DNA from 3 places in the Magnetovibrio sp. genome. Region 3 is predicted to be linked to each of the others. Evidence: predicted binding sites of a transcription regulator. Region 3 holds the regulator's gene; each other region holds the start of a gene.

Evidence for each region. The regulator LexA, encoded in region 3, represses DNA repair genes until DNA is damaged. The targets are predictions, from matches to a motif close to ATGTTCTANTTTGGTTC.
Region 1: a site for LexA is predicted at 6,668-6,684, ahead of sat (sulfate adenylyltransferase). Genes of this name have one in related genera too.
Region 2: a site for LexA is predicted at 1,073-1,089, ahead of recA (recombinase RecA). Genes of this name have one in related genera too.

What each region holds. Positions count from the first base shown of each region.
Region 1 covers NZ_DATCTF010000011.1:3,972-14,580, reverse strand. Annotated here, with positions in the region: gene VIN96_RS08455 (hypothetical protein) at 1-880, opposite strand, end outside; gene VIN96_RS08450 (SPFH domain-containing protein) at 1,029-2,000, shown strand; gene VIN96_RS08445 (NfeD family protein) at 2,044-2,496, shown strand; gene VIN96_RS08440 (MBL fold metallo-hydrolase) at 2,498-4,114, opposite strand; gene VIN96_RS08435 (hypothetical protein) at 4,256-5,515, shown strand; gene VIN96_RS08430 (hypothetical protein) at 5,597-5,794, opposite strand; gene VIN96_RS08425 (hypothetical protein) at 5,856-6,083, opposite strand; gene sat (sulfate adenylyltransferase) at 6,930-8,111, shown strand; gene VIN96_RS08415 (hypothetical protein) at 8,325-8,765, opposite strand; gene VIN96_RS08410 (nucleotide pyrophosphohydrolase) at 8,868-9,224, opposite strand; gene VIN96_RS08405 (metallophosphoesterase family protein) at 9,382-10,158, shown strand; gene VIN96_RS08400 (transglutaminase family protein) at 10,279-10,609, shown strand, end outside.
Region 2 covers NZ_DATCTF010000006.1:90,965-101,573, forward strand. Annotated here, with positions in the region: gene VIN96_RS02645 (methyl-accepting chemotaxis protein) at 1-770, opposite strand, end outside; gene recA (recombinase RecA) at 1,209-2,306, shown strand; gene alaS (alanine--tRNA ligase) at 2,549-5,197, shown strand; gene VIN96_RS02660 (helix-turn-helix transcriptional regulator) at 5,207-5,998, opposite strand; gene VIN96_RS02665 (MFS transporter) at 6,110-7,336, shown strand; gene VIN96_RS02670 (amino acid ABC transporter substrate-binding protein) at 7,356-8,423, opposite strand; gene VIN96_RS02675 (ATP-binding protein) at 8,573-10,609, shown strand, end outside.
Region 3 covers NZ_DATCTF010000014.1:21,718-32,326, reverse strand. Annotated here, with positions in the region: gene VIN96_RS11805 (divergent polysaccharide deacetylase family protein) at 1-843, opposite strand, end outside; gene cueR (Cu(I)-responsive transcriptional regulator) at 932-1,360, opposite strand; gene VIN96_RS11795 (heavy metal translocating P-type ATPase) at 1,357-3,777, opposite strand; gene VIN96_RS11790 (aminodeoxychorismate/anthranilate synthase component II) at 3,943-4,530, shown strand; gene trpD (anthranilate phosphoribosyltransferase) at 4,527-5,588, shown strand; gene trpC (indole-3-glycerol phosphate synthase TrpC) at 5,588-6,394, shown strand; gene moaC (cyclic pyranopterin monophosphate synthase MoaC) at 6,387-6,863, shown strand; gene glp (gephyrin-like molybdotransferase Glp) at 6,877-8,091, shown strand; gene VIN96_RS11765 (N-acetyltransferase) at 8,091-8,600, shown strand; gene VIN96_RS11760 (hypothetical protein) at 8,609-9,025, opposite strand; gene lexA (transcriptional repressor LexA) at 9,218-9,940, shown strand; gene VIN96_RS11750 (ComEC/Rec2 family competence protein) at 9,950-10,609, opposite strand, start outside.

The DNA of each region.
Region 1 (10,609 bases), on a different contig from region 3:
CGCCCAATTCAGTATCGGTCGCATTGCGGTCTTGCGGCAGAACCCGATTGAAACCCTGATAGAGCTTGTCCATCACATTGGCGACGCGTCGGCATACGGCGACCTTGGTGTCCCAATCTTCGACGGTCAAAATCACCGCGTAATATTGAGGACGGTCTTTCGTGCTGTGCGACGTCAAAGGCCAGCGCATGGTTTTCAGCCATATATGGATCGGCCCCGGTTCTTCCGGCACGACTTCCGGCGCGGGCTGACTTGGTGCCACAGTGTCCGGTTGAGCGTCTTGAACTTTTGCGGGTTCTTCGGGTTTCGGTGCTTGCGGTTCCGGGGTGGGGGCTGTCTCGGGCTCGCTGACGGCGGCAGGGGCCTGGGCAAGCTGCGCGGGGCGCGACGGTCCGATGGTCGATTGCAACAAGGCGTACACGATCCCCGATAGTAATAAGATGAAGGTGATCCCGACCGGCAACAGAACCTTGGGTTTGAGCAGAAAGTCGATTTTCCACAGCAAGCCGGCACGACGGTCGATGGCCGCGCCGGCGCGCTTGCGTTCGACATAGACGCGGGCTTTTTCGATACGGGCGTCTTTAATCTGGCGCAACAGGCCGCTGACGCCTTTTTGCTTCGCGGCGATGTCGACGGGTTCGGCGAGGATCGATTCCAGCTGATTTTTGAGCCGCGTGACTTCCGTTTCGTCGCCCCGGCGGGTGAACAGCTTGTCGATGACGACGGTGGTGGTGAGACGTAGGGTTTCAGCCGATGGCGATTGTGCGATCAGTTGAACGAAGCCCGACTGCGGGTCTTCGAAGACGACTTCCCAGTCCGTGGTGCCATCCGGCGTTTTAGGCCATGCGGCCTTGCCCATATTGGCGTTCATCTCTGCCATAAAACGAAAAACCTTAATCGATTAAAGGATTTAAATCATGTTACCCGGATATGACGAATTCCCCAACACATAGGAAAGCCTTGCGCGATTTTCCATTCTTACGCCATAGTCTAAGTATCAAAGGTTGATGAGATCTTAGGGGATTAGCATGGAACTCGCTGGATTTGCTGGATTTGCGGGCGCGCTGCTGCTGTTTGCGCTGGCGATGGTGTTCATGGGCGTCAAGGTGGTGCCCCAGGGCATGGAGTACACGGTGGAACGTTTCGGTCGTTATACCGCGACGCTGAAGCCGGGGCTGCACATCATCATGCCGGTGGTGGATCGTATCGGCGCCGAGCTGAATATGATGGAACAGGTCCTCGACGTACCCAGCCAGGAAGTCATCACCAAGGACAACGCCATGGTAACGGTCGATGGCGTGGTGTTTTATCAAATTCTCGATGCCGCATCGGCGGCGTACGAAGTCAGCGATCTGCAACGCGCGATCTTGAACCTGACCATGACCAACATCCGTACCGTGATGGGGTCAATGGACTTGGACGAGCTATTGTCCCAACGTGACAACATCAACGCAAAACTGTTGATGGTGGTTGACGAGGCCACTTCGCCTTGGGGCGTGAAAGTGACGCGCATCGAAATCAAGGACATCTCGCCGCCGCGCGATCTGGTCGATTCCATGGCCCGTCAGATGAAGGCGGAACGCGAAAAACGTGCACAAATTTTGGAAGCCGAAGGTTCGCGCCAGTCCGCGATCTTGCGCGCCGAAGGTGAAAAACAGTCCGCCATCTTGGAAGCCGAAGGCCGTCGCGAAGCCGCCTACCGCGACGCCGAGGCCCGTGAACGCGAAGCCGAAGCTGAAGCCAAGGCTACTGCGGTGGTTTCCGACGCCATCGCCAGCGGTGACGTGCAAGCCATCAATTACTTCGTCGCGCAGAAATATGTCGAAGCCTTGAAGGACATCGCATCGGCGCGCAATCAAAAGGTTCTATTCATGCCGATGGAGGCCACCGGCATCCTCAGCTCGCTGGCGGGCATCGCAGAGCTGGGCAAGGGCGCGTTCGGCGGCGGCAAGGACAGCGGCGGCGACAGTGGGGGCGGCAGTGTTCCCCCTGTACGCTAGTGTATTGATCAGCCCGCCGCGGCCGACGGAAAGGCAACTCGATATGTCTGTGACGTTTTTCGATGAAATCACCTTTTGGCATTGGCTGATTGCGGGCGTGATTTTGATTGCGCTCGAGATGGCGGTGCCCGGCGTGGTGTTTATGTGGATCGGCATCGCCGCGATCATCACCGGTGGGGTGGCCTGGGCCTCGCCCGACCTGGCGTTCGAATGGCTGCTGATCATCTTTGCGGTCTTGTCGGTGCTCAGCGTGGTGCTGGGGCGGACGTATCTTAAACGCCATCCACTGCAATCGGATCACCCCAAGCTCAACCGTCGTGGCGAACAATATGTCGGTCGCCACTTCACCCTGTCGGAACCCATCGTCGGTGGGTTCGGCAAAATCAAGGTCGACGACAGCACCTGGAAAGTCGCGGGCGAAGACATGCCCCAAGGCGCCAAGGTCGAAGTCGTCGCCGTCGACGGCGTGGTGCTGAAGGTCGAAGCGCGCGACTGAGTTAGCGGCCTTCGACTTCGATTTTCTCCAATACATCGCGCAACTTGTTGAGCGCACGATGGCGCATGTGGTCGCTTTCTTGGTCGCGCAGTTTTTCCGATAGGCTAACCAGGAACGACGCATAGTCGTTGTGCCAATCGCGGCTGTAAAGTTCTGATTGCTCGATGCGGGCCTTGACCACGCTGTGATTGATCTTGCCTTTCAGGCTCAGCACGAAGGTCTCATCCAGACGGGGAATGAAGACCCGCGCCGCCTCGCAACCGTGTGCGATCAGATGATCGCGCAACGTTGCCAAGGCCGGGTCGTCGCCATGGGTGAGGAAAATGCCGCGCTTGACCGGCATGCGATCGCATGCCCATTTTACCAACTCTTGTTGATCGGCGTGGGCCGAATAGTGGTCGATCATGCGGATGCGCGCGCGCACTGCGACTTCCTGGCCGTGGATACGCACCAGTTTTTTACCCTCCAACAGCATCGCGCCTAAACTGCCGGGCACCTGATAGCCGACGAACAAGACGGTGGCCTGCGGTCGCCACAGATTGGCCTTGAGGTGATAGCGGATGCGGCCGGCGTCGCACATGCCACTGGCGGCGATGATGATCGCGCCCGATGCGATGCGGTCCAGCGCCATGCTGTCTTCGGCGCGGTTGATGAATTCAAAGCGTGGATTGCGAAACAGGCCGCCACGCCCCTCGATATCGTTGAGGTCTTCTGCGTGACCTTCGAACACCTCTGTGGCGCGGATCGCCAGCGGACTGTCGAGGTAGACCGACACCGGCGGCAGTTCCTTGTCCTTGAGCAACAGCCCGATGTCGTAAAGGAGTTCCTGGGTGCGTTCGACCGCGAACGCGGGGATCAAGACGTTGCCGCCCGCGTTGAGGCCGTCGAGAATTTCGCGCTTCAAAACTTCTCGCCGCGCTTCCAAGGTAAGATCGATGCGGTCGCGATCGCCATAGGTGCTCTCGACGAATAGATAGTCGAGACCGGAAGGGCTTTCCGGGACCTCTTGGAAGGATTTTTCCTGCGGACCGATATCGCCGGAAAAGAGGACCTTCAGCGGCCGTTCTTCTGTATCGATCTCAACTTCGACCGAAGCCGAGCCCAAGATGTGTCCGGCGTTCCACAGCCGCACCCGTACCCCCGGCGAAGCTTCGAACCATTCGTCAAAGGGCCGGATGACAATGCTGTCCAGTGCCATTTCGGCCTGGACCTTGGTGTAGACGGGTTCGATGGTCGGCAGACCGCGACGTTGATTGCGCCGGTTGACGCGCTTGACTTCGGTCTCGTGGATGTAGCCGCTGTCGGGTAGCATGTAGGTGAGCAGATCGCGGGTGCCGCGGGTGGCGTAGACCGGGCCCTCGAAGCCCATTTTGACCAGCTTGGGCACCAGTCCCGAATGGTCGACGTGGGCATGGGTCAGCACCACGAAATCGATTTCTTTGGGCAGGAAGGTGAAGTTGCCGTAGTTCAACTCACGCAGCGATTTCGAGCCTTGAAACAGCCCGCAATCGACCAGAAATTTACCACCTGGATGGGTGACGAGATAGCACGACCCGGTAACCGTACCCGCCGCGCCAAGGAATTTGAGTTCGACGTTTTTGGAGAGTTGTTTGTTCATGGCCGTTCCCTCCGTCTGATAATTTTACGCCTTTTCAGAGGGGTAGCCAAATGAAACTGGCCATAGTCCCGTCGCAAAACCGTTTTGAGATTTTCTGGAAAGGCGGGCACTGCTATGATTCACAGTAAAGTAGGTGCCTAGATGACGATGCTGCAAAACCCAAATCAGTATGCGTTGGTCAAGGTTTTCCGACGCTTCGTGTGGATGATCATTCCAGCTCTGTTGGGAATGTTTTTATTTGCGCCAACAAGCACCCTGGCTGGGGTTGGCGAACCGGTGCTTGTGTCCGGAGCCCAATCCGTTTTGGTGGTGCCTGTGCGCTTTCCCGGAACGGCTCCGGGAAAGAGCCTTGCGGATATTCTCGACAAATCAAAACGCATCGACCGATACATCCAGGTCGCGTCCTATGGTAAGGCGTGGTTGGAAACCACGATTGCTGACTGGGTAGATTTGCCCGATCCGTTGAGCGCGTATGCGGTCAGCCCACACAATTACAGTGTCGATAAGCGGCGCGTCACAAAGCTGGTTGCCGATGCGCTCGGCGTTGCGCGCGCCCGTCACGATCTAGATAATTTTAAGGTGATCTGGATTGTGGTGGGGGTAAACACAAATTTCGGAGTTGGCTACGGCATGATCGCCTACGCCATCAATCCGGGCATGTTGTCCAACTTTTACCGAGAAGGCCCCGAACTGAAAACCGTTCACCTCACGGGTGGTGGCGTGTTTTCCGGGGCCGGGGTCGTGTCGGCCGAAAATGCGCATGTCGGTCACGTTGTTCACGATCTCTTGCACGCCCTGGGCGGTTCGACCAATGGCCTGAGAGCGGTTCCCGATCTTTACGATTTCGACTTACAGAGTGCGCCACCCAAAGCCAAGCCTCATCCTGCGCTGTATGCCATTCATGTCGGCCCTTGGGATATTATGAGCCAACATTTTGTTGAGCTTCGAATGCCGCCGCCGATGCCGTCGGTCTTCATCCGTCACCAGCTGGGATGGATCGACGACAGTCAGATCGCTACGGTTCACCCTGGTGAAACGCGTGACATAACACTGAACCCCTTGGCCAGCGGAAAGGGATTTTTGGCGATCCGCATTCCCCTGTCAAAAAGCCGCTTTGTATTGATTGAGAATCGCCAAGTTGGGCAAACCGATCAGGCTATTCCCGCATCGGGCATGCTGGTCATGGAAATTGATTTGGCGGGTAACGAAGGTGCGCATTCCGGTCGCCCCATTGCACGGGTCGTTGATGGGAATCCATCGACACCTACGCTGGACGATGCCGTTTTTACACCTGAGGGGGGGGAGCGACCATCCTACGTTTCGTCCGGTGTCGGCGTGAACGTGTCACCATTGGCTTTGGGCGCGGATGGTTCGCTGATGATACGCATCGGACCAAGTTAGGGGGCGGAATTCATAGATGAACGACAAAACCGGATAAACGGCGAAGGCCTTTCCGAGGTAACTTCAATCGTCCTGATAAGATTATAGCGCGCAGGCAGATAAGAAAGCGTCGCGGTCTCGGTGGGTTTCAAAATAGATGGCCACGGTCTTTTGACGCTGTTTCGCATTTACGGTGTCGAGTTCGACATCCCACTCGCCTTGGCAGCGTGTTTCCAAGATTTTTTCAAGCTCGCTGATGGGCGAGGTGGTTTTCATGCGGATGCCGACGCGAAAGGCCATGATGCGTCTCCTTCATGTGGTGTCGTCAGATGCTCTTTAGGGCGGTGGAGTAGAAGGCGGGTCAGATTTCCGCCAAGGTATGACGGAATTCTTCGACTTGTTTGAGCAGGGCCGAAACCTGGAGGTTGTCGCGTTCCAATCCGCGCCCGCGATCCAGGGCGTAAATCAAGGCATCCGCCGCCAACATGATGTCAAAAGCCCGGCAGTTCGACGAGGTTTCATCGATGTGGCTGTACACAGCGGCAATGCGCGCACCTTGGTCAATGATGTCGGTTTCTTGAGTGTTCATGGTTGGGTCTCTCTGCTTTGATTTGTTTCGGATGGTAAACATATCAAAGCAAAGGCCATGCCAGGAGGCGGGGTTTCTAACCCTTTGATAATGCAGAGTCCTGTTGAGGGGGGCGGTTTGGGGGCATGTTATTTTTGCAAAATGAACCTTTCCCTTTTTGCATATTGCTAATAAGGGACACAGAGATGGTCGCTTCAATGCCGAATTTTGAGAATTATCGGTTGAGATTGGTCATGGAACCGACCGGGCTTGGTTCTTTTTCGCGGTGAACGAGCTCATAGCCGGTTTTATGTCTTCGACAGTCGCCGTGCCTCCGGCGAAGCTCCGCCAGCCAGGAGAACGGCTTTGCATTCAATTCCGATACTTGGTGGGTCGGACCGCAGGCCCTTTCGAAACAAAGCCGTAGGGGGGGCGAATGCTCATTATGCGTTCGGTCTCTATATCCGTGGTCATGATGATTGATGGGCAGTATGGCTACACCCAAACCCATATCAGCATCGTGATATATTCACTTTTTATAATTTTCGATGGCAAAAGTCGCGAATGTTTTGCTACAAAGCATTTAGACGCAATTATGTGGCTTAGAGCCAATCTAGAATAGAGAGGGGCGAAGTGCATCACACGTGTTGCCGCCAAGGGTCCATCGAGCGGATCTGTCACCGTCAAAATGGTGTCGTTTCAAGCGCTGCCGTGCTGGCCGCTCCATAGCGATTACGTCTTCATTTACATATTTAATTCGTAATAAAAAAATAAACTTCAATAAAATTGCGTAAATATGTAAAACGTTCGTGACACACATTCAGGCCAGGGATCGCCTCGCCTGAAGCCGAGATAGAAGGAAAAAAAATGTCTCATTTGGTTGAGCCCCACGGGGGGGAAGGTCTGAAACCGTTGCTGGCACCGGAAACGGAGCGTGCCGACGAAATCGAACGCGCCAAGAAACTCAAGCAAGTTCCGATGTCCAGCAAGGAAATGTCTGACGTTTTGATGTTTTCCATGGGTGCCTACACGCCGTTGGACGGGTTCATGGGACGTGACGACTGGCATGGCGTCTGCGCCGACATGAAACTGAAGAACGGTTTGTTCTGGCCGATTCCCATCACGCTTTCCGCCGATCAAGCGCTGGCCGACAGCATCAGCGACGGCGAGGAAGTGGCGCTGTACGACGCCGAAAGCGGCACCGTCATGGCGATCATGACGGTCAACGAAAAGTTCGCCATGTCCGCCGACGACAAGGCTTTCGAAGCTCAGCACGTCTACACCACCACGGACGGCGAACATCCCGGCGTGCAAAAGGTCAACGAACAAAAGGACGTCTGTCTGGCCGGTCCCATCAGCGTCATCGACGAAGGTGAATTCCCGAGCCTGTTCGGCGACTTGTACCAGCGCCCCGCCGAAGCGCGTGCGGCATTCGCCGACAAGGGTTGGTCCAAGGTCGCGGCGTTCCAAACCCGCAACCCGATGCACCGTAGCCACGAACACTTGGCGAAGATCGCGGTCGAAGTCACCGACGGCGTCTACATTCACCAGGTACTCGGCAAGTTGAAGCCGGGCGACATCCCCGCCGAAACGCGCACCAAGGCGATCCAGGCGATGATCGACAACTATTTCGTTCCGGGCACCGTCATTCAGGCGGGCTATCCGATCGAAATGCGTTACGCCGGTCCGCGCGAAGCTTTGTTCCACGCGTTGATCCGTCAGAACTATGGCTGCTCGCACCTCATCGTCGGTCGCGATCACGCCGGCGTTGGCGATTACTACGGCCCGTTCGATGCCCAGCACATCTTCGACAAGCTGTGGGACGGCGCGCTGGAAACCCAGCCGCTGAAGATCGACATCACCTTCTATTGCGGCAAGTGCATGGGTATGGCGACCGCCAAGACCTGCCCGCATGACAAGGAACACCACGTGTCGATTTCCGGCACCAAGCAGCGCGAGATGCTCAGCGCGGGCGTCGACATTCCGCCCGAATTCTCGCGTCCGGAAGTGGTCAAGGTTCTGCAGGCTTACTATGCAGGCTTGAAGTAAGCTTCATAAGGCTTTGCATGCAAAGGGGAGAGGGGCAACCTCTCCCCTTTGTTTGTTTGGAACCGTATGTGGAAAATCGAAAGGCACGATTTCGATGTTCGCCCATTGCGGACACGCTAATTTTTTCGAAACCACTTCATGGGCAATATCCCCGCGTCTTGGCGGTGAAGTTGAAAACATCGCAAAGATTATGTTGTGGTTGACGCTAACCGCCTAGTCAAACGTCATGCAGACCAGAACTTCATTGATATCGTGGTTGCGCCTCAATGGCATTTTGACTTGATGGAACACTTTGTGTTTCTCGTCCTTCCAATAAAGAGAATTGGTGGCGTAAATTCTCTTTTTTGAATCGAGAGCTTCTTTGTTCATGGCCTTGACCGAGTTCAAGGCTTCGCCGAAACCCATTTCGGACATCAACAAGCCGGTGCAGTCGCGTTGATAAATTTCGCAGATATGAGACCCGTAAAATACGGTTAGAAAATCTTGCTGACCCTCGATCCATTTATGGATGATGAAATGCTTCCAGAATTTAATAAATGGGCGGGTTTCAATCAGCGAGAATGTCGGTATGCCATCGGTTGTCGATGAATCGACCAAATCAACGAAATCAACAATCAACGGATGCCGCATGGCCTCGTCATTCTTGTCATGCATGACTTATCTTTCCCATCCCCCTGTCGTTCGTCTGGGCACCGTTGTAAAATAATAAGTTATAATAGTATGTCGGCAGTGGGACGGCTGGGTTCAATAATATTCTTATAATTCCGTGTATTTCTTCGCGTTGCCGCGAGCCTTGTCGACGGGGTATTTGGCGTCGTTTTGGTCGATCTTGCGGTGTGCCTCTTCGACCAGATCGATTCCGGCGCGTTCGGCGATCAAAAGCAGGTAGAGGAACACGTCGGAGACCTCTTCACCAAGCCGCTCGCGGAAATCCGGATCGGTGACGGCGTCTTCGACCGCCTGGGTGTCCTTCCATTGGATCAGTTCAAGCAGCTCCCCCGTTTCGATGCCGGCGGACACGATTAGGTCCTTAAGACTGTGAAACTGCCGCCAGTCGCGGTCGTCGCGGAACTTCATCAGGCGGGCGGTCAAATCGAGTACGGAATCGGTCATGAAATAGGCCCGTGTTTGAAGTGGTCTCAAGATTGGAATCAGACTATATATGAAGCAATCGTAATATTCCAGGCAGCCCGTGGCTTCCGCCCAGTCCTGGATATAGATACACCGCACCTCGCCGAATGAAAAAGACCGCGCCTAAGGAACACCACATATGCTGATCGCCCATATTTCCGACACGCACATCACCACCCACGACGATCCGGATCTGCCGCAATCGAATGCACGGATTCAGGCGCTGACGGCGTTCGTGAAGCACATCAACCTGATGGCGGAAAAACCGGACTTGATCATCCATACCGGCGACGTGACCCACGGCGGCGAACCGGAATACTACGCAACCGTCAAAGCCATCATGAGCGTTTTGGACGTCCCCGTTTACTTCGCGCTGGGCAACCGCGATAAGGCGGACAACCTGGTGGCCGGTTTGGGCGACTTGGGCAGCGCAAGCACCATTGGCAAGTTCCTGATCTACAGCGTCGATCAATATCCCGTGCGTATGATCGCCATGGACACCCAGAACAGGGGCGAAAACATCGGCACGACCTGTTCGGAACGCCTCGATGCGTTGGACGCCATGCTTAAAGCCGAGCCGAACAAGCCAACGGCACTCTACATGCACCACCCGCCGTTCGAAGTCACCACATCGAAATATCCGTTCCAGTTCAATGACCAGTTGTTGGCGGATGCGTTTTTGGATCTGATTACGCAGCATAAACAGGTGGTGCATATGTTCTGTGGGCACATGCATCGCAGTTATCGGGTTGATCTGCCGACGTGCGTGGCGACGATCACGCCATCGTTGGTTCCCGACAACCGTTTGGGCGACTTCGACCCGGCGATCCGCGATAAGCCGCTCTTCGAGCTGCACCGCTGGAACCCGGACACGGGCGCGTTTGAGACCAGCCTGCACGCGGTGGATGGCGCCTAAAGCCAAGTCGGGTCGCCTTGACGACGGAACTGGTTTTGTGACCGGATTCATACGCTTGTCACGGAAATGTGGTTGTTTGCCGTCGTCAGATGACCGACAGCCTTTTTCGAGATGAGCGATATGACCTTACAGGCAACTTCACAGCCCTTCGTCCGACCGCATCCCAAGCCCTTGGACGTGGCGAAGTACGATCCGTTTCTCGCCGCTTGTCCGGTTATCGATTGTGGCCATCCGCTGGTTCAAGACCGCGCCGCGCTGCTGGCTCATGGTCTTTTCAGCGATGAAGCCATCGCGAAAGCTTGCTTCGAATGGGTGCGCGATGAAATTCAGCACAGCGTGGATTTCGAACGCGGCCCGGTAACCTGTAAGGCGTCCGACGTGCTGGCGCACAGAACCGGTTTTTGCTTCGCCAAAAGCCACCTGTTGGCAGCATTGCTGCGCGCCAACGGGG
Region 2 (10,609 bases), on a different contig from region 3:
TGTTCGCCGATGGCGCGCATGCCGTCGCCAGTCGCGGCGATGACTTCCTCGCCTTCTTGCACCGCTTTGGCACCGGCTTCCATGGAGGTCACGATGGTCGACATTTCTGTGCGCAGATGGCCGATGCGCGTGCGGATGTCGTCGGTCGATTTTGCAGTCTGGTTAGCGAGGTTCTTCACTTCACCGGCGACCACGGCGAAGCCCTTGCCGGCTTCGCCCGCGCGCGCCGCTTCGATGGTTGCGTTCAAGGCCAACAGGTTGGTTTGTTTGGCGATGGCTTCGATGCTTTCGACGATTTGACCGATCTGGGCAGAGGCTTCGGCTAGGCTGTCGACCTGTGCCGCGGCGTCTTTCACCGCACGGGCGATGTTGTGCATGGTTTCCACCGCCAATTCGGCCGACTTCAAGCCATCGTGGGCGCTGGCTTCGACGGTGTTGGCGTCCGCGGCGGCGGCTTCGCTGGTGTGGGCGATGTCTCTAACGGACGCGACCATTTCTTCAGCGGCCGCAGCAATGGCCTGGGAGCGATTGTTGACTTCGTGAACGTCGCGGGTCATTTCCGCGATGGAAACCATGGCGTCGCCGCATTCGACGGCCACCTGAATCGAGCCCTTAAGGTTGTCGCGATCATTCTCTTCCAAAACTGCGGCGAGTTTGTCGACCGTCGGTCCGCTGCCTTCGCTATGTCCGGTGGTTTTGGCTTGTTCATACGCCCCTTCGGCCAGAAGCTTGATGACGTTGTCGCTGCACTTTTCGCTGTTCTCGGACATGACGTTCCCTTCTATCAGAAGCTATTTTCGAACATTGTACATCCTTTGTACGTGCAAAAACATACCCTTAATTCATATTATTTTTGTATGGATCGGTCTGTTCGATACACCTCCATGAGTGATGTCGCGTATAGAAATGCAGCGCTCTTGGGCCGTGGTATGGCGGAGCGTTTGACGTCGCCTTTTCCTGAAAGGAGTAACGGGCGATATCTCCGCAGTGCCGTCATGGTTGGCGGGCCGATTCGATCTATATCGGAATGTGCTGCTTGATTTGCGGCGCGTGTGTTTTTGATAAAAAATGTGAACATGATGAGAACATGATGCAAAAAATATATTAATATCAGTAAGTTAAAATTTTACTGGACAATGAGAACAAAGTGAGTACATCCTGACTTCATTGAACAACGCAAACCTCTATGAAACATTGGAGTGGGGATCATGACGCAATCAGCATTACGCTTAGTGGAGAAAGGCTCCGTGGACAAAAGCAAGGCTCTTGAAGCCGCCATGTCGCAGATCGAACGCGCGTTCGGCAAAGGCTCGGTGATGAAACTCGGCCAGCGCGAAACGGTCGAGGCGGAAGCCATTTCGACCGGCTCGATCGGGCTCGACATCGGCCTGGGTATCGGCGGTCTGCCGAAAGGTCGCGTGGTCGAGATTTATGGCCCGGAAAGCTCCGGCAAAACGACCTTGGCGCTGCACGTGGTGGCCGAGGCGCAGAAAAACGGCGGCACCTGCGCGTTCGTCGACGCGGAACATGCGCTCGATCCGATTTACGCCAAAAAACTGGGCGTCAACATCGATGAATTGTTGATCTCGCAGCCCGATGGTGGCGAACAGGCCTTGGAAATCACCGACACCTTGGTGCGTTCCGGTGCAGTCGACGTTTTGGTGGTGGACTCGGTTGCCGCGCTGGTGCCGCGCGCCGAACTCGAAGGCGAAATGGGCGACACCCACGTCGGCCTGCAGGCGCGCCTGATGAGCCAGGCGTTGCGCAAGCTGACCGGCTCGGTCGCGCGCTCCAACACCTTGGTGATCTTCATCAACCAAATTCGCATGAAAATCGGCGTGATGTTCGGCAATCCCGAAACCACCACCGGCGGCAACGCGCTGAAGTTCTACAGCTCCGTGCGTCTGGAAATCCGCCGTATCGGCGCGATCAAGGACCGTGAGGAAGTGGTCGGCAACCAGACCCGCGTCAAGGTGGTCAAGAACAAGATGGCCCCGCCGTTCAAAATGGTCGAATTCGACATCATGTATGGCGAAGGCGTGTCGAAAATGGGCGAACTGCTCGATTTGGGTCTCAAGGCCGGATTGGTCGAGAAATCCGGCTCGTGGTTCTCGTGCAATTCGACCCGCATCGGTCAAGGACGTGAAAACGCCAAGCAGTTCCTGCGCGACAACCCGGAAATGGCCGAAGATCTGGAACGCCAGATCCGCGCCAATGCGGGGCTGATTTCCGAGGAAATGCTCACCGGCGGACCGGACTCCATGGCTGATGACAGCGCGGTCGATGACGCGCCGATCGAGGACTGATCCGGCTCCTTACAGCCTTATTTTGCCGCATGATCCCCATGCGCTGTGCGCGGCCCCAAAGAGCGACGCTTCGTCGCCCGTTGGGGCCGTCGTCGCACTGTGGGTAACGTGTTGAGAGCCAAAGGCGGTTGGCGTGGTGGACAGGCTATCAGAACCCCTGTAAAAGCAATTCTTTGTGTCGCCGGGCTTGTCCGGGGGCGCAGTGAAAATGTGTGAGCACGAACCAGTCGGACTGAAACCAGATGCAAACCGCCAACGATATCCGCAAGGCTTTCCTCGATTTCTTTGCCAAAAACGGCCACGAAGTGGTTTCGTCGAGCCCGCTCGTGCCGCACAACGATCCGACCTTGATGTTCACCAACGCCGGCATGGTGCAGTTCAAGAACGTCTTCACCGGCATGGAAACGCGCGACTACACTCGCGCCACCACGTCGCAAAAATGCGTGCGCGCCGGCGGTAAGCACAACGACTTGGAAAACGTCGGCCACACCGCGCGTCATCACACGTTCTTCGAAATGCTCGGCAACTTTTCGTTCGGCGATTATTTCAAGGACGACGCCATCGATCTGGCGTGGAAACTGATCACCAAGGATTACGGCATCGACCCCAGCCGCTTGCTGGTCACCGTCTACCACACCGACGACGAGGCCTTCGATATCTGGAAGAAAGTCGCGGGACTGCCCGATGAGCGCATCATCCGCATTCCCACCTCGGACAACTTCTGGTCCATGGGCGATACCGGCCCGTGCGGCCCGTGTTCGGAAATCTTTTACGATCATGGCGATCACATTGCCGGTGGCCCTCCGGGCTCGCCCGACGAGGATGGCGATCGCTTTGTCGAAATCTGGAACCTGGTGTTCATGCAGTACGAACAACAGGCAAACGGCGAGCGGATCGAGCTGCCCAAACCGTCGATCGACACCGGTATGGGCCTGGAACGCATCGCCGCGGTGATGCAGGGCACCCACGACAACTACGATACCGATTTGATGCGCGCGCTGATCTTGGCTTCGGCCGACGCCACCGGTACGGACCCGGACGGCGACCACAGGGTTTCGCATCGGGTGATCGCGGACCATCTACGCGCCACCGCGTTTTTGATCGCCGACGGCGTGCTGCCGAGCAACGAAGGTCGTGGTTACGTTTTGCGCCGCATCATGCGCCGCGCCATGCGCCATGCCCACATGATGGGCGCGTCGGAACCGCTGATCTATAAACTGTTCCCGGCACTGCAGGCGAAAATGGCCGGCGCGTTCCCGGAATTGAACCGCGCCGAAGCGCTGATCACCGAAACGCTCAAGCTGGAAGAAACCCGCTTCAAGAAGACCCTGGAACGCGGTCTCAAGCTGCTCGACGAAGCCACCGACGGCATGCAAACGGGGGGCGAGCTGGATGGCGAAACCGCGTTTAAGCTTTACGACACGTACGGTTTCCCCCTGGACCTGACCCAAGACGCGTTGCGCTCCAAGGGCATTCAGGTCGACGAAGCCGGCTTCAACAGCGCCATGGAGCAGCAAAAGGCCGCCGCCCGCGCCAGCTGGTCTGGGTCCGGTGAAGCGGCCACGGAAGAGTTGTGGTTCGACATCAAAGACGATGTCGGCGCGACCGATTTCCTCGGCTACAAAACCGAAACCGCGCAGGGGCAAGTCACCGCCATCGTCATGAGCGGCGAACGCGTCGATGAGGCGTGCGTCGGCGACGAAGTCTTGGTGGTGTGCAACCAAACGCCGTTTTACGGTGAATCCGGCGGCCAGATGGGCGACATCGGGGAGATGTGTGGCGATGGTGTCGGTGTCGAAGTGACGGACACGCAAAAGAAGCTCGGCGACATCACCGTTCATGTCTGTAAGGTCGTCGAAGGCGCGCTGAAGGTCGGTGACGAGGTGGCGCTGAACGTCAATCACGGCCACCGCGCCGCGACCCGCGCCAACCATTCCGCCACGCATCTGCTGCATGCGGCGTTGCGACTGGAACTGGGCGATCACGTTACGCAGAAGGGCTCGATGGTGTCTGCGGAACGTCTGCGCTTCGACATCAGCCAGCCGGTGGCGGTGAGCGCCGAACAAATTTCCGACGTTGAGCTTATGGTCAACGGTCAAGTGCGCGCCAATACCGCGGTCACCACCCGTCTGATGGCCCCCGAAGAGGCCGTCGAAGCGGGCGCGATGGCGCTGTTCGGCGAAAAATACGGCGACGAAGTCCGGGTCGTGTCGATGGGCACCGAAACCGAAAATGGCGGCAAGGACTTCTCTATCGAACTGTGCGGCGGTACCCACGTCAACCGCACCGGCGACATCGGGTTGTTGAAAATCGTCTCCGAAAGCGCGGTCGCCGCTGGCGTGCGGCGTATCGAGGCGCTGACCGGCGCGGCTGCGGTCGCGTACATGGAAGCCCAGGAAGCAACCTTGCAGGCTGCGGCTGCGGTGTTGAAATCGTCGCCCGCCGACGTGCCGACGCGGGTTCAGAACTTGGTCGAAGAGCGCAAGAAGATGGAACGCGAAATCGCCGACCTGCGCAAGAAACTGGCATCCGGCGGTGGCGCCGGCGGCGGTCTCGAAACCAAGGACATCGGCGGCGTGACCTTCGCGCCGAAGCTGTTGGAAGACGTGTCGGGCAAAGAACTCAAGGGCTTGGCCGACGATCTCAAGGCGCAGATCAAATCCGGCGTGGTGGCTTTGGTTGCGGTGGCGGACGGCAAGGCATCCTTGGTGGTCGGCGTCACCGACGACTTGATCGATAAGATCAGCGCGGTCGATCTGGTGCGCGCCGGTTCCGCCGTGGTCGGTGGCAAGGGCGGTGGCGGGCGTGCCGACATGGCCCAAGCGGGCGGCCCCGACGGCGACAAGGCTCAAGCCGCGTTGGACGCCATCGAAGCCGCGCTCGGCGCCTAAGGGCTTCAATCATTTGCGGAAGTACTGTCCCGGCGTCACGCCGAGGGCTTTCTTGAACATGGCGATGAAGGCGCTCTGGCTGGCGTAGCCCAGATCCAGTGCGACGGATACCACCGGTTCGCCGTCTGCCAGACGTCCCAGCGCGGCCATCAGGCGCGCCTGCTGGCGCCATTGGCCGAAACTCATGCCGGTCTGTTCGGGAAACTGTCGCGCCAAGGTGCGTACGCTGACGCCGTAATGTTTTGCCCATTCGCTTTGGTTGCGGGTGTCGGCGGGGGCCTCGACGATGGCCTCGGCAATGCGTTTGAGACGCGCATCGCGGGGCATCGGCAGGTGCAACGGCACCTCTTTCAGGCTCTCCAGCATATCGATGATGACGGCGATCACGCGCCCCTCGGGGCCGTTGTCGTCGTAGCGATCCGCGAACCCGTTGGCGTGCAGGATCAATTCACGCAACAGCTTGGGCACCTCGACCACCGCGCAGGTCCTGGGCAGATTCGCCACCGTACCGGGGGTGACGAACAGGCTCGCCATTGCGGTGTCGGTGATGGCTTTGACGCCATGGTCCAAATTGCCCGGCACCCACACCGCGCGGTTGGGCGGCATCACCCACGCGCCATGGGCCGTGGTCACCAACGCCAGCCCTTTGTGGGCGTACACCAACTGCCCGCGCCGGTGTCGGTGCAGAGGAACCTCTTCACCACGCACCATGTCATGGGGGCGAATGACGATGGGGCGGGGAACGTCCTCCCAATCGAGCAGGACCCCGGGAAGCGGATAAGGGTGATCTGTGTTTGGCATAAACTCGATACTTATTGTCATAATGGCGTGTATCAGCCTATTGCCAAGCGGCATATTTTGGCAATGCTTTTAAACCATGCGCAGCACAAAGATGCTTCGGAGCCACCGCAAATGAGTGAACGCACAACGCCTTTTTCCCAGCGTCCCGAACTGTTGTTGATCTTGTTGTCCATCGCCATGCCGCTGAGCTTCAGCACCTGGATGGCGTTGCTCAACAACTTCGCCATCGAACGCGCCGCATTCACGGGGGTAGAGATCGGCATTTTGCAGAGCCTGCGGGAAGTGCCGGGTTTCCTGTCGTTCGGGGTGGTGTTCTTGCTTTTGGTGATGCGCGAACAAGCACTGGCGCTGATCGCGCTGACGCTGCTCGGTGTCGGTACTGCGGCGACGGGCTTTTTCCCGTCTGAAATAGGCCTCTATATCACCACCGTGGTGATGTCGATCGGGTTCCATTATTTCGAAACCCTGCGTCAATCCTTGGCTTTGCAGTGGTTGGATGTGAAGCGCGCCCCGGTGGCGCTGGGGCGCATGGTGTCGGCGGGCTCGTTCGCCGGTCTGTTGGTGTTCGCCCTGATCTGGCTGAGTCAGGATGTGTTGCATATCGACATGGTGTGGGTCTATGCCGTGGGCGGCGGGGCGACCGTGGCGATGACGCTGTGGTGCCACTTGGCCTTTCCACGCTTTCAGGGCAAGGCCGAACAGCACAAGCACTTGGTGGTGCGCCGGCGCTATTGGCTGTTTTACGCTTTGACGTTTTTGTGGGGCGCACGGCGTCAGATTTTCGTGGTGTTCGCGGGCTTTTTGATGGTCGAGAAATTCGGCTTCGACGCCGGGGCGATGAGCTTGATGTTTCTCGCCACCAGCGCCATGGCGATCTGGTTTTCGCCCAAGGTCGGGCGTTTGATCGCGCGCCTTGGCGAACGGCGCGTACTGATCATCGAATACACAGGCCTGATCGGCGTGTTTCTGGCTTATGCGGTGGTTGACACCGCATGGGTGGCGGTGGGGCTCTATCTGCTCGACCACCTGTTTTTCGCCATGTCGTTTGCGTCGAAAACGTATTTTCAGAAAATCGCCGATCCCCAAGACATCGCGTCGACATCGGGGGTCAGCTTTACCATCAACCACATCGCGGCGGTGGTGATCCCGGTGGTGTTCGGACAAATCTGGGTCGGAGACCACGCCTGGGTATTTTATGCGGGGGCGGGCATGGCGGCAGGGTCGTTGGCGCTGGCGTTCTTGATCCCGCGCAATCCGTCGTGGGGCTGTGAAACGGTGTTTTCCACCCCCACTGCGAAGGCCGTTGAAGAGCCGACGGAAGCTCCCGCCGGAGAGTAGCGCCTTGTGACGAGTGCGCTTAGTGAAAGGGCGGTGCGTACATCAAACCACCGTCGGTCCACAGTGCATTGAGACCACGTTCCAGTTGGAAGTCGCTGTCCTTGCCGAGGTTGCGCTCGAAAATTTCACTGTAATTGCCGACGTGCTTGACCACCCGGTAGGCCCACCCGTCGTCAAGGCCGAGCGCTTTGCCAACACCCGCTTCTGCGCCGAGGAAGCGGCGTTGCGCGATTGTGCCGCTGTCGCGCATTTGATCGATGTTGCTGGACGTGATGCCCAGTTCCTCGGCCTGGATGGTGGCGAATACGATCCAACGCACGATGTTGAACCATTGTGGATCGTCATCACGCACCGCCGCGCCGAGGGGCTCTTTCGAGATGACGTCTTCGAGAATCATGTAATCATCGGCCACGGGCGTTTCCTTGGTGCGAAACTCGACCAGAAACGACTGGTCCGAACTGAACAGGTCGCAACGTTCGGTGAAGAAGGCGTAGCGCAGTTCTTCAAAGGCGCCGAACGACATCAAGGCGATGGGCAGGTCGTGGTCGCGGATGTATTCGGCGATGTTGTCTTTACTGGTGGTGTTGTTTTCGACACAGGCGGCCGCGTTCTTGCCCTTTGCTTTCAGCTCGAGCAGGCTTTTCACGCCGAGAGATTTGCGCGCCACGAAGCCCTGACCATCATAAAAATTGACGCCGGCAAAGTGGATGCCGAGAGAGCCGTCGCGCGACAGGGTCCAGGTGGTGGAGCGGATCAGTACATCGACGGCGCCTTCCTGCAAGGCTTGAAAACGGTTTTGCGGCACCAACTGAACAAAATTGATCTTTGTCGTGTCGTGCAACACCGCGGCGGCGATGGCACGGCAGAAATCTCGGTCGAAACCGGCGATGGTGCCGGGTTGAGAGTATTCGCGCGGGGTGTTGAGGTGTCCGGCGGTGCTGCAATTGAGCTGGCCGCGGTCTCTCACCATGTCGAGCGTGCTATGCGGCTGCTCTTGGCCCACTGCGGCAAAAGCGTTGAAGGTGCTGAACAGAAATAACGCCAACGCCGTTCGGCGGGCCGTGTAAAAAGGTGAGCGTGCGCGCATAGTGGGTTTCCAACTGTTATTTATCGCAGTGTATGCGCCCAAGATGATCTTGTTAAGCGTGATGATTTTGATTGTGTGGTGGAATATCAATGCACCGCATGCGAAAGTCATGCAGATACGCAGTGAGGCTATTTTGCGTCGGGAGCGTGATGAGTAAGGTTTTTTCCAGTATTCGGCAGCGGGTTCTGTACGCCTTCTTTTTGCTCGCGTTCGTCGGGGTGGTATCCAGTATTTGGAACATCTACCTGATGGGGCAATACGAGCAGCGCCTTACGCGTCTGTCCGGCGAAAGCATTCCGGTGTTGGTCGCGGCCTATGAGGTGGCGCGCCAAGGAGAGGCGATTTCCAAGGGCGCGGCCGGCGTGGTGCTGACACGCGACAAATGGACCCGCGAAGCCTTTGTCAATCGTATCAATGACCAATTCAACTGGCTCGACACTCAATTAGCCACTTTGGCCGAAAAGGGTATCGAGCAAGAGCGTCTCGATCACGTCCAGCAAAACAAACGGGCCTTGCTGGACAGTTTCAAGGACCTCGCACTGGCGGTGGAGCGTCGTCACGATGCTGACGTCGCCGGGCTCGGCGCGGAAACACCGGAATTGGCGGCGGAAGTCGACCGCTTGCTGCTTTTGCACAAATATCACGCCGACCGTTTGACCTATTCCGTCGCCGGGTTGGCCAATGCGCGCACGGGCGAAATCGAACGTTCTGTTTCGGGCATTCTCAACCAAATCCAGGTGGAAAGCTGGTTCCTCAACGTCTATGCGCTTGGCGCCACCATCTTTGCGATCTTGATCGCGGTTTATTTGGACAACCGCGTCGGCAGTCGCGTGGTTGCCATCCAGCGTGCCATGCGTGCGGTCGCCGATGGCAGCACCAAGGAAGTCATTCCGCGCGGTGGCGAGGATGAAATTTCCGACATGGCGGATGCGCTCGGCACCTTCGTCGATAAATTGGGCGAGCGTGAAGAGCGGCTCCAGGTTTTGGTCGATGAACGTACAAGTGAGCTGGAAACGGCCAAAAACAATCTAGAAACCAACGAGCGACGGCTGCGTAATCTGTTCGAAGTGGCGTCCGACTGGTTTTGGGAAACCGATGCGGATTACGCCATTACATACATGTCGCCGCAGTTTTTCGAGACCGTGGGCAACCCACCTGATGTTCTTCACCACAGTCTGTTCGAACGCATGACCGCAGACGACGTCCGCGTCGATGCCGAAATCTTGTCGGATCACCTGCAAACCCTGCGTGATCGCAAGGCGTTCAGCCGCTTCGAATTCGCCGTGCGCACCGTGGACGGACACACCAAGCATCTGCAATCGTCGGGTATTCCGGTATTCGATGAAAATGGCCGCTTCGCTGGCTATCAGGGTGCGCTCACCGACATCACTGAATACAAGCAGGCCGAAATTGAAATGCGTCATGCGCAGAAAATGCAGGCGCTTGGCAACCTGGCTGGGGGTGTGGCGCATTCGTTCAACAACATTTTCCAACCGATCTTGATCTTGAGCGAACTGACCTTGAGCGATGCGCCCGAAGGTTCGCCCATTCGCGAACGCCTGCAAATCGCCATCGATGCATGCCGCAGGGGCAAGGCGCTGGGGGATCGGATATTGCTCTATTCGCGCCAAGACGAGCCGGAGCGGTGCGCACTGGATATTCACGGCGTGGTCAGCGACACCTTGGCGCTGTTTCGCTCCAGCGCGCCGACATCAATCCGCTTGACTGAAAATCTGGATTCAGGGGTTGGCAAGATTGTCGGCGATGCGGCTCAACTCGAAGCGCTTTTGCTCAATCTTGCCACCAACTCCATGGATGCGATCGGCGACAAGGCCGGCGAGATTACAGTCAATTTATCACGGGAAGACCGAGCGAACGTCGAATACGATATGGGTGGGGACGTGGTCCACGACGTGTACGCAAAAATCAGCGTGAGTGACAATGGCTGCGGAATGGAACCGGAAATCGTCGAGCGGATTTTCGATCCCTTTTTTACGACCAAGGGGCTTGGCAAGGGGACGGGGCTGGGCTTGTCCATGGCCAGCGGCATCGTGACCATGCATGGTGGGGGTATCAAAGTGACCAGCGTGAAAGATCAAGGCACCAGATTCGATATTTATCTGCCTATCTCCGACGAGGTTGTGGTAAATGTCTGCGATCAACCTAAAATGGGCTGTGAGGGCGCG
Region 3 (10,609 bases):
TTCCGCGCTGCCCATGGCCGTCATCAAAACATTGGGACCGGCGTCGATGGTTGCGCTGGAAGGTTCCATGGACATGTGCAGCATCAGTTCATGGCCGTTTTTGCGCGCCGCTTGGGTCTGCGCCGGGAGGTCGTCGGCGTAGGTCATAAACGACAGCGTCAAAGGCGCGGGCACGTCCTGCCACATGTGCAGCGAGCGCTTGCGATCCACCCCCATGTCATCGATGACGATGGAAATCATCGGCGCACCCTGGGGGGCCGAAAACGCCAAGGCGTTTCGCAGCCAAAGCGGTTTATCGCCATCATGGGGAATGTCGGCCGTCGGCGGCGGTGCGCTGGCGACTTCGACGGGCGGCGATGTCGGCGCAACAGCCTGGGGATGAAGCGGGTCGTAGACCTCTTCCAGGGCTTTTTCTTCATAAGCCAGCGTGCCGTGGGGCTGCGTGCCGTTCGGTTCAGGCAAGATCACGCCGCGCGGACTTTGCGTCTGTTGAATGAGCACCCGGGTCGTGGACGCAGACACCACGGCATCGGTCGGGCCGAACATCGACTGCGCACCCCAATAGCCAGCACCCGCGGCAAACCCCAATACGCCGACGAAAGCCATAATCCCGACAACCGGCAGGTCGAGGCCCAACTGCGGCACCCGCAAGGTTTTCGCCATCAATTTATTGATATGCGGCTTAAATCGCGCCCACGCACGCCCGGCCTTGCGCGCTTTATGCTTGGCCACCGTGCGCTTGATCAGCGATTGGGCGTGGGGCGGCTTGTGCTTGCGCGACGCATTTCGCAAAGGCGTGCCTTTGCGGGTTTTCGACGAGGATGAAGCAGGTTTGCGCGCCACGTAGAGGTTCCGTGTCAATCGAATCTGGCCGCTAGGGTCCTACGCCCTGCGGCGCACGTCAACGCCGACCATCACATTACATGGCGGCTTATTTATGACAGCACGGCTGTTCGCTCGCGACGGGTTCCTTGTGACCGGCGAGGCCTTCCAAAATCGGACAATCGGGCCGGTCGTCGCCATGACAGCACTCGGTCAGATTTTTCAACGTGTCGCGGATGCCTTCCAGTTCGCGAATGCGCTTTTCCACATCTTCGATATGTTTCAGCGCCACCGCCTTGACGTCGGCGCTGGCGCGTTGCTTGTTGAGCCACAAGTCCAGCAGGTTGGCAACGTCGTCGACCGCAAAACCCAAATTGCGCGAACGCTTGATGAAACGCAGCATTTCCACGTCGTTGTCGGAATAATCGCGATACCCGTTGTCGCTGCGCGCCGCCTTGGGGATCAGGTTGATGGATTCGTAATAGCGGATGGTCTTGGCCGAAACCTTCGACAATTTTGCGGCTTGTCCGATGTTCATGCACCTTCTCCCGTCTTCCAACGTTTCAACAACAAAGAATTGGTGACCACCGATACGCTGCTCAAGGCCATGGCGGCACCGGCGATGGCCGGGCTCAAAAAGCCGCCTGCCGCCAGGGGCAGCGCGATCACATTGTAAAAAAAGGCCCAAAATAGATTTTGACGGATTTTGCTCACCGTCGCACGTGACACATCCAAGGCCCCGGCCACCAATTCAGGTGCGCCGCGCATCAAGGTGATGCCCGCCGTATGCATGGCGACGTCGGTGCCGGTACCCATGGCGATGCCGACGTCGGCCTGGGCCAGCGCCGGCGCGTCATTGACGCCATCACCGACCATGGCGACGACACGCCCGTCCGCTTGCAGACGCGCGACCTCGCCCGACTTGCCATCGGGTAACACCTCGGCGATCACATCGGATAAGCCCAAACGTCCGGCCATGGCTTCGGCGGTGCGGCGGTTGTCGCCGGTCAGCATCACGGTGCGGATTCCCAACGCCTGCAGCCCGGCGACTGCGGCGGGGGCTGTTTCCTTGGCTACGTCGCCGACCGCAATGAAGCCCAGCAGCCCGTGCCCGCGTTCGGCCACCCACACCACGGTGTTGCCGTGATTTTCAAAACCTTGCGCCTCGTCTTCGTGGTGCGCTGTGTCGATGGCGTGCTCATGCATCAAGGTGCGATTGCCGATGAGAATGATACGGCCATCGACATGGCCTTCGACGCCTTTGCCGGGATGGGCGGTGAAATCGCTCACCGTCGCCAAATTGCCGTCTCCAACTGCCGCCATAATCGCCCGTGCGATGGGATGCTCGCTGCCGTGCTGAACGCTGGCCGCAACCGCCAGCAATGTCAAGTCGTCGCCGACCACCGGATTGACCGACACCACCTGCAATGCGCCCTTGGTCAGCGTGCCGGTCTTGTCGAACACCACGGTGTCGACTTTTTGGGCGTGCTCCAAGGCTTCGGCGTCCTTGATCAAAATGCCGTGCTTGGCCGCCACCCCGGTGCCGACCATGATGGCGGTCGGCGTCGCCAGACCCAGCGCGCACGGGCACGCGATCACCAACACCGTCACGGCGTTGATCAAGCCGACTTCCCAACCGAACCCCGCCAAGGTCCAGCCAATCCAGGTCAAAAGCGCAATGGCGACCACAATGGGCACGAACACAGACGCGATTTTGTCTACTAGTTTTTGCACCGGCGCCTTGGAAGATTGTGCATTTTGAATGAGTTGGATGATGCCCGCCAACGTCGACGCCTGGCCCACCCGGGTGGCCCTGACGTGCACCAAACCGTTGCCGTTGATGGCCCCGCCGGTGACGCCATCGCCGACGTTTTTACTCACCGGCAGGCTTTCACCGGTGAGCAGGCTTTCGTCCATCGAGCTGCGGCCTTCGATCACCTCGCCGTCCACCGGCACGCGTTCGCCGGGTCGGATCACCACCACGTCGCCGCTTTTGACGCTGCTGGCGGGCAATTCGACTTCCGTGCCGTCGGCGGACAGCACCCGCGCCGTTTCGGGGCGCAATTTCATCAACGCGCGGATCGCCCCGGTGGTGCCGCGTTTGGCGCGACTTTCCAGAAAACGACCGAACAGGATCAAGGTGATCACGGTGGCGGAGGCTTCGAAATACAGATGTCCCTGGCCGTCCGCCATCGGCCACAACACCCGCCACGCGCTCAGCATCCACGCTGCGGTGGTGCCCAAGACCACCAGCAAGTCCATGTTGCCGCTGCCCGCGCGCAGGGCTTTGTAGGCAGGGCCGTAAAAACGATAGCCCGCACCAAACTGAACCGCCGAGGCCAACGCCAACTGCACCCACCCCGGCAACATGCCGTCTAGACCAAATACGTTCCACAGCATCTGCGCCCACAGCGGCGTGGTGAAGGCAGTGGCGATGGCCAAATTGATCAGATCATGACGCAAGCGCACCGCCGCCTTGGCTTCATCCGCCGCACCGAACGCTTCAACGTCTTCATCGAGACGCGCCGTATAACCGGTTTTTTCGATGGCGCGCACGATGTCGGCGGCGCTGACCACACTTGAGGTCACGTGGGCCGTCTCGCTGGCGAGATTGACGCTGACCGCCGAAACCCCCGGAAGCTTGGCAACGGCCTTTTCCACCCGCGCCACGCACGACGCGCAGGTCATGCCTTCGACGCTCAACTTGATGGTGCGTTCAGGTACACTAAACCCAGTCTTTTCGATGGTGCGTTTGATGTCGTCCGCACTCACACGCGCTGGGTCAAACTGCACATCCGCTGTTTCCGCCGCCAAGTTGACCGCCGCCGTTTCGATACCGTCGAGTTTGGACAACTGTCGCTCGATCCGCGCCGAACACGACGCGCAGGTCATGCCTTCGACCGGCAACGTGATGTGTGTGCCATTGTGTCCGTTGTATTGCGCTGTGTTGGGCATGTTTCAACAACCTTCCATTTTGGTTTAAGGTTGAGTGTAAACCTTCCCAAGGTGGGAAGGTCAAGGCGCCCTGTTTTCCTTGACGATTGGGGCTTTGGGCGGGCATTGTGCGCACACCGATCATTTATCCGGCGTGGCTTTGGCTTTGCCCCTTAAGGCTTTGAAATGTTTCTGCTTATCGACAACTACGACAGCTTCACCTACAACCTGCTGCACTACCTGGGCGAACTTGGGGCCGAGGTCGAAGTGCAGCGCAACGACGCCATCACGGCGGAGCAAGCCGTCAACGGCGGCTACGACGGCATCGTCTTGTCGCCGGGACCGTGCGATCCGGATCAAGCGGGCATCTGCCTGGATGTGGTGGCGAAAGCGCCCGACGATTTGCCGATTTTCGGCGTGTGCCTGGGTCATCAGACCATCGGCCAGCATTTCGGCGGCCAAGTGGTGCGTTCGCCCGCGCCGATGCACGGCAAGATTTCCGAAATCACCCACACCGGACGCGGCGTGTTTCGCGGCTTGCCCTCACCGTTGGTGTGCACGCGTTACCACTCGCTGATGGTGGCGCGCGAAGGCCTACCCGATTGCCTGGAAATCACCGCCGAAAGCGACGACGGCGTCATTCAAGGCCTGATGCACAAGACCCGCCCGATTTTCGGCGTGCAGTTTCATCCCGAAAGCATTGCGTCGGAACACGGCCACGACATTCTCAAGAACTTCATCGACATTTCGAAAAACAGGAAAGCCGCGGCATGAACGACATCCCGAGCGCCCTCAAACCGATCCTCAACCAAGTCGCGGACGGCAAAGCGTTGAGCGCCAGTGAGGCTGAAGACGCCTTTGGCATCATCATGTCCGGCGACGCCACCACGGCGCAGATCGCGGGCTTTTTGATGGCGCTCAGGGTGCGCGGCGAAACCGTCGACGAAATCACCGGCGCGGTCAAAACCATGCGCGCCAAAATGCACAAGATCGCGGCCCCCCATGACGCCATCGACATCGTCGGCACCGGCGGCGATGCGTCGGGCACCTACAACATCTCCACCGGCGCGGCGCTGTTGACGGCGGCGTGCGGCGTGCCCGTCGCCAAGCATGGCAACCGCGCGCTTTCCAGCAAATCAGGCACCGCCGATGTGCTCAGCGCCTTGGGCGTAAACCTCGAATGCGACATGGAACTGGTTAAGCGTTCCATTTGGGAAGCCAACATCGGCTTTTTGCTGGCCCCGCGTCACCACGCGGCGATGAAATTTGTGATGCCCGCACGCATCGAAATGGGCGTGCGCACCATCTTCAACATCCTCGGCCCGCTGTCCAACCCCGCAAGCGTCAAGCGCCAGCTGACCGGCGCGTTCAGCCGCCAGTGGATCAAACCGATGGCGCAAACGCTCGCCAATCTGGGTGCCGAGATGGCCTGGGTGGTGCACGGTTCCGACGGCTTGGATGAAATCACCACCACCGGGCCGACCTACGTGGCGCAAATCAAAGACGGTGAACTGAGTGAGTTCGAAATCAGTCCAACTGATGCCGGGATCGCCCTCGCCAAGCCCGAAGACCTAAAAGGCGGCACGCCGGAAGAAAACGCCGAAGCCATGAAAGCAATGCTGCAAGGCGAAAAAGGCGCGTTTCGCGACTGCGTGGTGCTCAACACCGCCGCCGCGTTGTTGGTCGCGGGCAAAGCCGAAGACCTCAAAGACGGCGCGGCCCAGGCGGCTCAGACGCTGGATGCGGGCAAGGCTTTGGAAACGCTGGAAAACCTGATCAACATCACCAACGACGCCGATGCCGAGGCGATGACCGACGAGGTGGGCGGCTGATGTCCGACATTCTCAAGAAAATTAACGCTTACAAGCGCAATCATGTTTCCAACATGAAGGCCATCCGTTCCATCGGCGACGTGGAAAACATGGCGCACATGGCTGAATCGCCGCGCGGCTTCATCAAGGCGCTCAAAACCGCAGTGGCCGATGGCCGCTACGGCCTGATCGCCGAAATTAAGAAAGCCTCGCCCTCTAAGGGTTTGATCCGTGAAGACTTCAACCCGCCCAAGCTGGCCAAGGCCTATCAGCGCGCCGGGGCGACATGTTTGTCGGTGTTAACCGACGAGCGCTATTTCCAAGGCGCGGACGAATATCTGGTGGCGGTCAAAAACGCCGTTAAGCTGCCGGTCTTGCGCAAGGATTTCATGCTCGATCCCTACCAAGTGATCGAATCGCGCGGCTTTGGCGCGGACTGCATCTTGTTGATCATGGCGTCGCTCAGCGACGCGCAAGCGGCCGAATTGGAAAGCGTCGCCGAAGAGTTCGGCATGGACGTTTTGGTCGAAGTCCACAACGCCGAGGAAATGGAACGTGCGCTGAAGCTCAAGACCGAGCTGATCGGCGTCAACAACCGCAACCTCAAGACCATGGTCACGGACCTCGCCACCACCGAAGCGCTCGCCGCGATGGTGCCGCAAGGCCGCTTGCTGGTGTCGGAAAGCGGCCTCAACACGCCCGCCGACCTGGCGCGCATGTCCAAGGTCGGGGCAAGCTGCTTCCTCATCGGCGAAAGCCTGATGCGCCAAGACGACGTCGAAGCCGCGACCCGCGCCATTCTCACCAAGGAACCTGCAGATGTCTGACTTCACCCACATGGATGCTGAGGGCAACGCCCGCATGGTCGACGTCGGCGACAAGGACGTCACGGAACGCTCCGCAACCGCCAAGGGCACCGTGTTGATGGCGGCGGAAACATTGGCAAAAATCCAAGAGCGCGGCTTTAAAAAAGGCGACGTGCTGTCGGTGGCGCAGTTGGCGGGCATCATGGGCGCGAAACGCACCCCCGACCTGATCCCGCTGTGCCATCCCCTGATGCTGACCTCGGTCAAAGTGCATCTGAGCTGCGATCCGGCGCGAAATGCGGTGGACATCGAAGCGACCTGCAAGCTCAGCGGCAAGACCGGGGTGGAAATGGAAGCGCTGACGGCCGTGTCGGTGGCGGCGTTGACGGTCTACGACATGTGCAAAGCGGTCGACAAAGCCATGCACATCACCGACATCCGCTTGGTGCACAAGGCCGGTGGAAAATCCGGCGAATTCACAGCCGATTAAAGGACCGAATGAGATGATTTCCGTCGCCGAAGCGCTGTCCCAGGTCATCGCCAACGTCAACGAGACATGCGCCGAACAAGTCGCCCTGCCCGATGCCTTGGGCCGGGTTCTGGCCGTAGACATCATCGCGCGCCTGACCCAGCCGTGGGCGGACGTGTCGGCCATGGATGCCTACGCGGTGCGCCAGGCCGATGTCGCGACGGTGCCGGTCGACTTGAACGTCATCGGCGAAAGCCCGGCAGGCGGGTGCTACGACGGTGAGGTCGGCATAGGGCAAGCGGTGCGCATCTTCACCGGCGCGCCGATGCCGCGCGGCGCAGACACCATCATCATTCAAGAAGACACCAAACGCGAAGGCGATACGGTCAAGGTCCTGGAAACGGCGCCCGCCGGGCGTTTCATCCGCCCGGCGGGGCTGGATTTCAAAGCCGGTGAAGTGTTGATCCAGGCCGGTCGCGTGATGACGGCACGCGACATTGGCTTGGCGGCCGCGGCGAACGTGCCATGGGTGCAGGTGCGGCGCAAACCGCGCATCGCGATCATCGCCACCGGCAACGAAGTGGTGATGCCCGGCGATGACTTGGGCGACAATCAAATCATCAGTTCCAATTCGGTGATGCTGTCGGCGACCGTGAAGGCCTTCGGTGGTGAGCCGCTGGACCTCGGGATTGCACGCGACGATATGGCCTCTCTCACCCGTTTGGTGCAATCGGCCAAGCAAGCCGACATGCTGATCACCATCGGTGGCGCTTCTGTCGGTGATTATGATTTGGTGGCCCAGGTGCTTGGCAACGAAGGCATGAAGCTGTTCTTCTCCAAGGTCGCGATGCGTCCTGGCAAGCCGGTTATCTTTGGCCTTCTGGACGGCACCCCGGTGATGGGCATGCCCGGCAACCCGGTCAGCGTTGGCGCCAGCAGCGCCGTGTTCTTGCGCCCCGCGATCGAAGCGATGCTGGGGATGAAGGCCGAGAACACCCATCCCGACACCGCCAAGTTAGCCCACGATGTCGGCGAAAACGACCAGCGCCAGGAATACAGCCGCGCGACCTTGTCCACGGATGAGAACGGCGAGCGCGTCGCGACCGTGTTTTCCAAGCAAGACAGCGCCATGCTCGCCAAATTCGCCGAGGCCGACTGTTTGGTGATCCGCCCGCCCCATGACCCGGCGCGCAAGGCCGGTGAGATTGTCGAGATTGTCCCGCTTCGCACCGGCCGCATATCGCTGTGATGCGCATCCGCGAAGAGCAACCGGACGACTTTGAGGGCATTCGCGCCGTGAATGACGCCGCGTTCGGCGGCACGGACGAGTCTGAATTGATCGATCGCCTGCGCGAGGCTGATTTGGTGATAACCGCGCTTGTGGCGGAAGAATATGGCGAAATCGTCGGTCACATCCTGTTTTCAGAGCTTGAGGTGACCTCTGACGACCACAAGAGGTCCATTCGCGCAGCAGCCCTTGCCCCCATGGCGGTAGCTCCGACCCACCAGCGACTCGGCATCGGATCTGAACTTGTACGTCAAGGTCTTGAAAAATGTCGTGAAAACGGCATCGAAGCGGTCGTTGTCGTGGGTCATGAACGGTTTTATCCGCGTTTTGGGTTCAGCGCCCAAATCGCCGAATGTTTGAAAAGCCCATTTTCAGGCCCATTTTCGATGGTTTTGACCCTAAAACAGGGCGTTTTTGACGATTTCTCCGGTTTTGTCATATACCCGGATGCATTTTGCCTCGACATCTGAAATAAGGCTTACGGTGTAAGCTTAAATTTTGGCTGCGGCCGAAATGGCGATGTGTTGAGAAAATGCAGTTCACTTTCAGACAGATAACGTCCCTTGAAGTAAACCGACTGGGCTTTGACGATGCGCTTGAGATCTGAGCGAATGTCTAAGGGAAACGCATAGGTGCACAAAATGTTGCCGAAGCGGAATTCTTCATAATCGGGCGGGTATTCGAACCGCAACTGCACCCCGCGCACGTCTTCCAAGGTCCAATGCCGCATGCGCACGATGGTGATGTCGCCATACGTTTGCGTCGCGCGCCCCGCAGTGATGGCGCAATGCTCCACTTCCGGCTCGATGGCGGGCGGCTCGGCGTCGCACGATGCCAGCACCAGAACCGTAAACAGGGCACCAAGCCCACCGAACATGAAGCGTTTCTGAGCCATGACGCATTATGTGCCTTCACATCGATGGCAAGCAACTCAGAATCCGAGACATTTTTTTCCAATTGAGCCCTTGACCGCACAATGGAACCAAAGTAGAACATAAATGCGTGTTTTTGTTTTGTTCTTTATCATTTGAACACCAACGCCATACGCACCAAGGACTTCATTTTTCATGCGGATGCAGGTGACGCCATGCTGACAACCAAACAGTACGAACTTCTGCTTTTGATCGAAGCGCGCATCAACGAAGCCGGAGTGCCGCCGTCGTTCGAAGAAATGAAAAATGCCTTGGGTCTAAAGTCCAAATCGGGCATTCACCGCCTCATCAGCGGTTTGGAAGAACGTGGCTTCATCCGTCGCCTGCCCCATCGCGCCCGCGCGCTTGAAGTCCTCAAGATGCCGGAAAACGTCGAGCGCGACCGTGAAAACCAACGCGAACAAGCCTCCACATCCGAAACGCCGTCGCACATGGCCAACGTGGTCAAGGGTGAATTCGGCGCCAAGCCGACCCCCGCCCACACCGCGCCCGATAGCGGCGTGGAACTACCATTTTTGGGCCGCATCGCTGCGGGCACGCCGATCGAAGCGATTTCCGATCCCACCTCGTTCATCGAAGTGCCGCCGAGCATGCTTGGCGGTGGCGATCACTATTGCCTGGAAGTCGACGGTGATTCGATGATCGACGCGGGCATTTTCGACGGCGACACGGTGATCATCCAAAAGACCGAACGCACCGAAAACGGCGCGATCGTCGTCGCCTTGGTCGACAACGAGGAAGCGACCCTCAAATACATCCACAAAAAAGGCGACAAGGTCGCCTTGGAACCGGCCAACAAAGACTACGAAACCCGTATTTTCGGCCCCGACCGCGTGCAGGTCCAAGGCCGCTTGGTGGGCCTGCTGCGCAAATATTGAGGATTTGGCTTACTTTTTGGCCTTGATCACCCAAGGGCGATCACCGCGTTGACCGTTCACCGTTTCGATGTGCACCGGGCCGCTATCGCCCCCCTTCCCATCCCCCAGCCAAATGGCATGGGTTCCCCCGCGTTGTAAATCTTCAGCCGTGATCAGACGGGTGGCGACGCGACATCTGTCTTGTGCAGCCGGGTTCAACGCCATGGCCGCGACCAGCACGTCGGCGCGCCAACAGTCCTCGTTCAGCGCTTCCGGCGCACGGGTGAACGCCACGCTGCGTCCCGCCGTGCGGTATAAACAGCCTAGAGCGTCGCAACGCAGTTGCTGCGGGTCGGTATCCGGATCGCGCCAACGGCGGGGCTTGGCGCTCAGCCCGGCGCGACGCAACCACACATCGCGCTCAAACTTCGCCGCCGTCAGGGTCGAGACGCTGTAATCGCCCGCCCCCGTGCGCACTGCCGCAAGCTTACCGTCCGGATGGATCAACACATCCGGCGCGGACGGGCCGCCAAGCACGCCGAGCAGCCCCAAGACCGCCACCGGCGCCCCCCACAAGCGCCAAGGCCTTTGCCACAACGCCAACCACAGCCCACCCACCGCCACCCACACGAGCCCCCACACGGAAAACGCCGCGATGTCCGTAACCGCGCCGGGCCAATGGGCGACTTC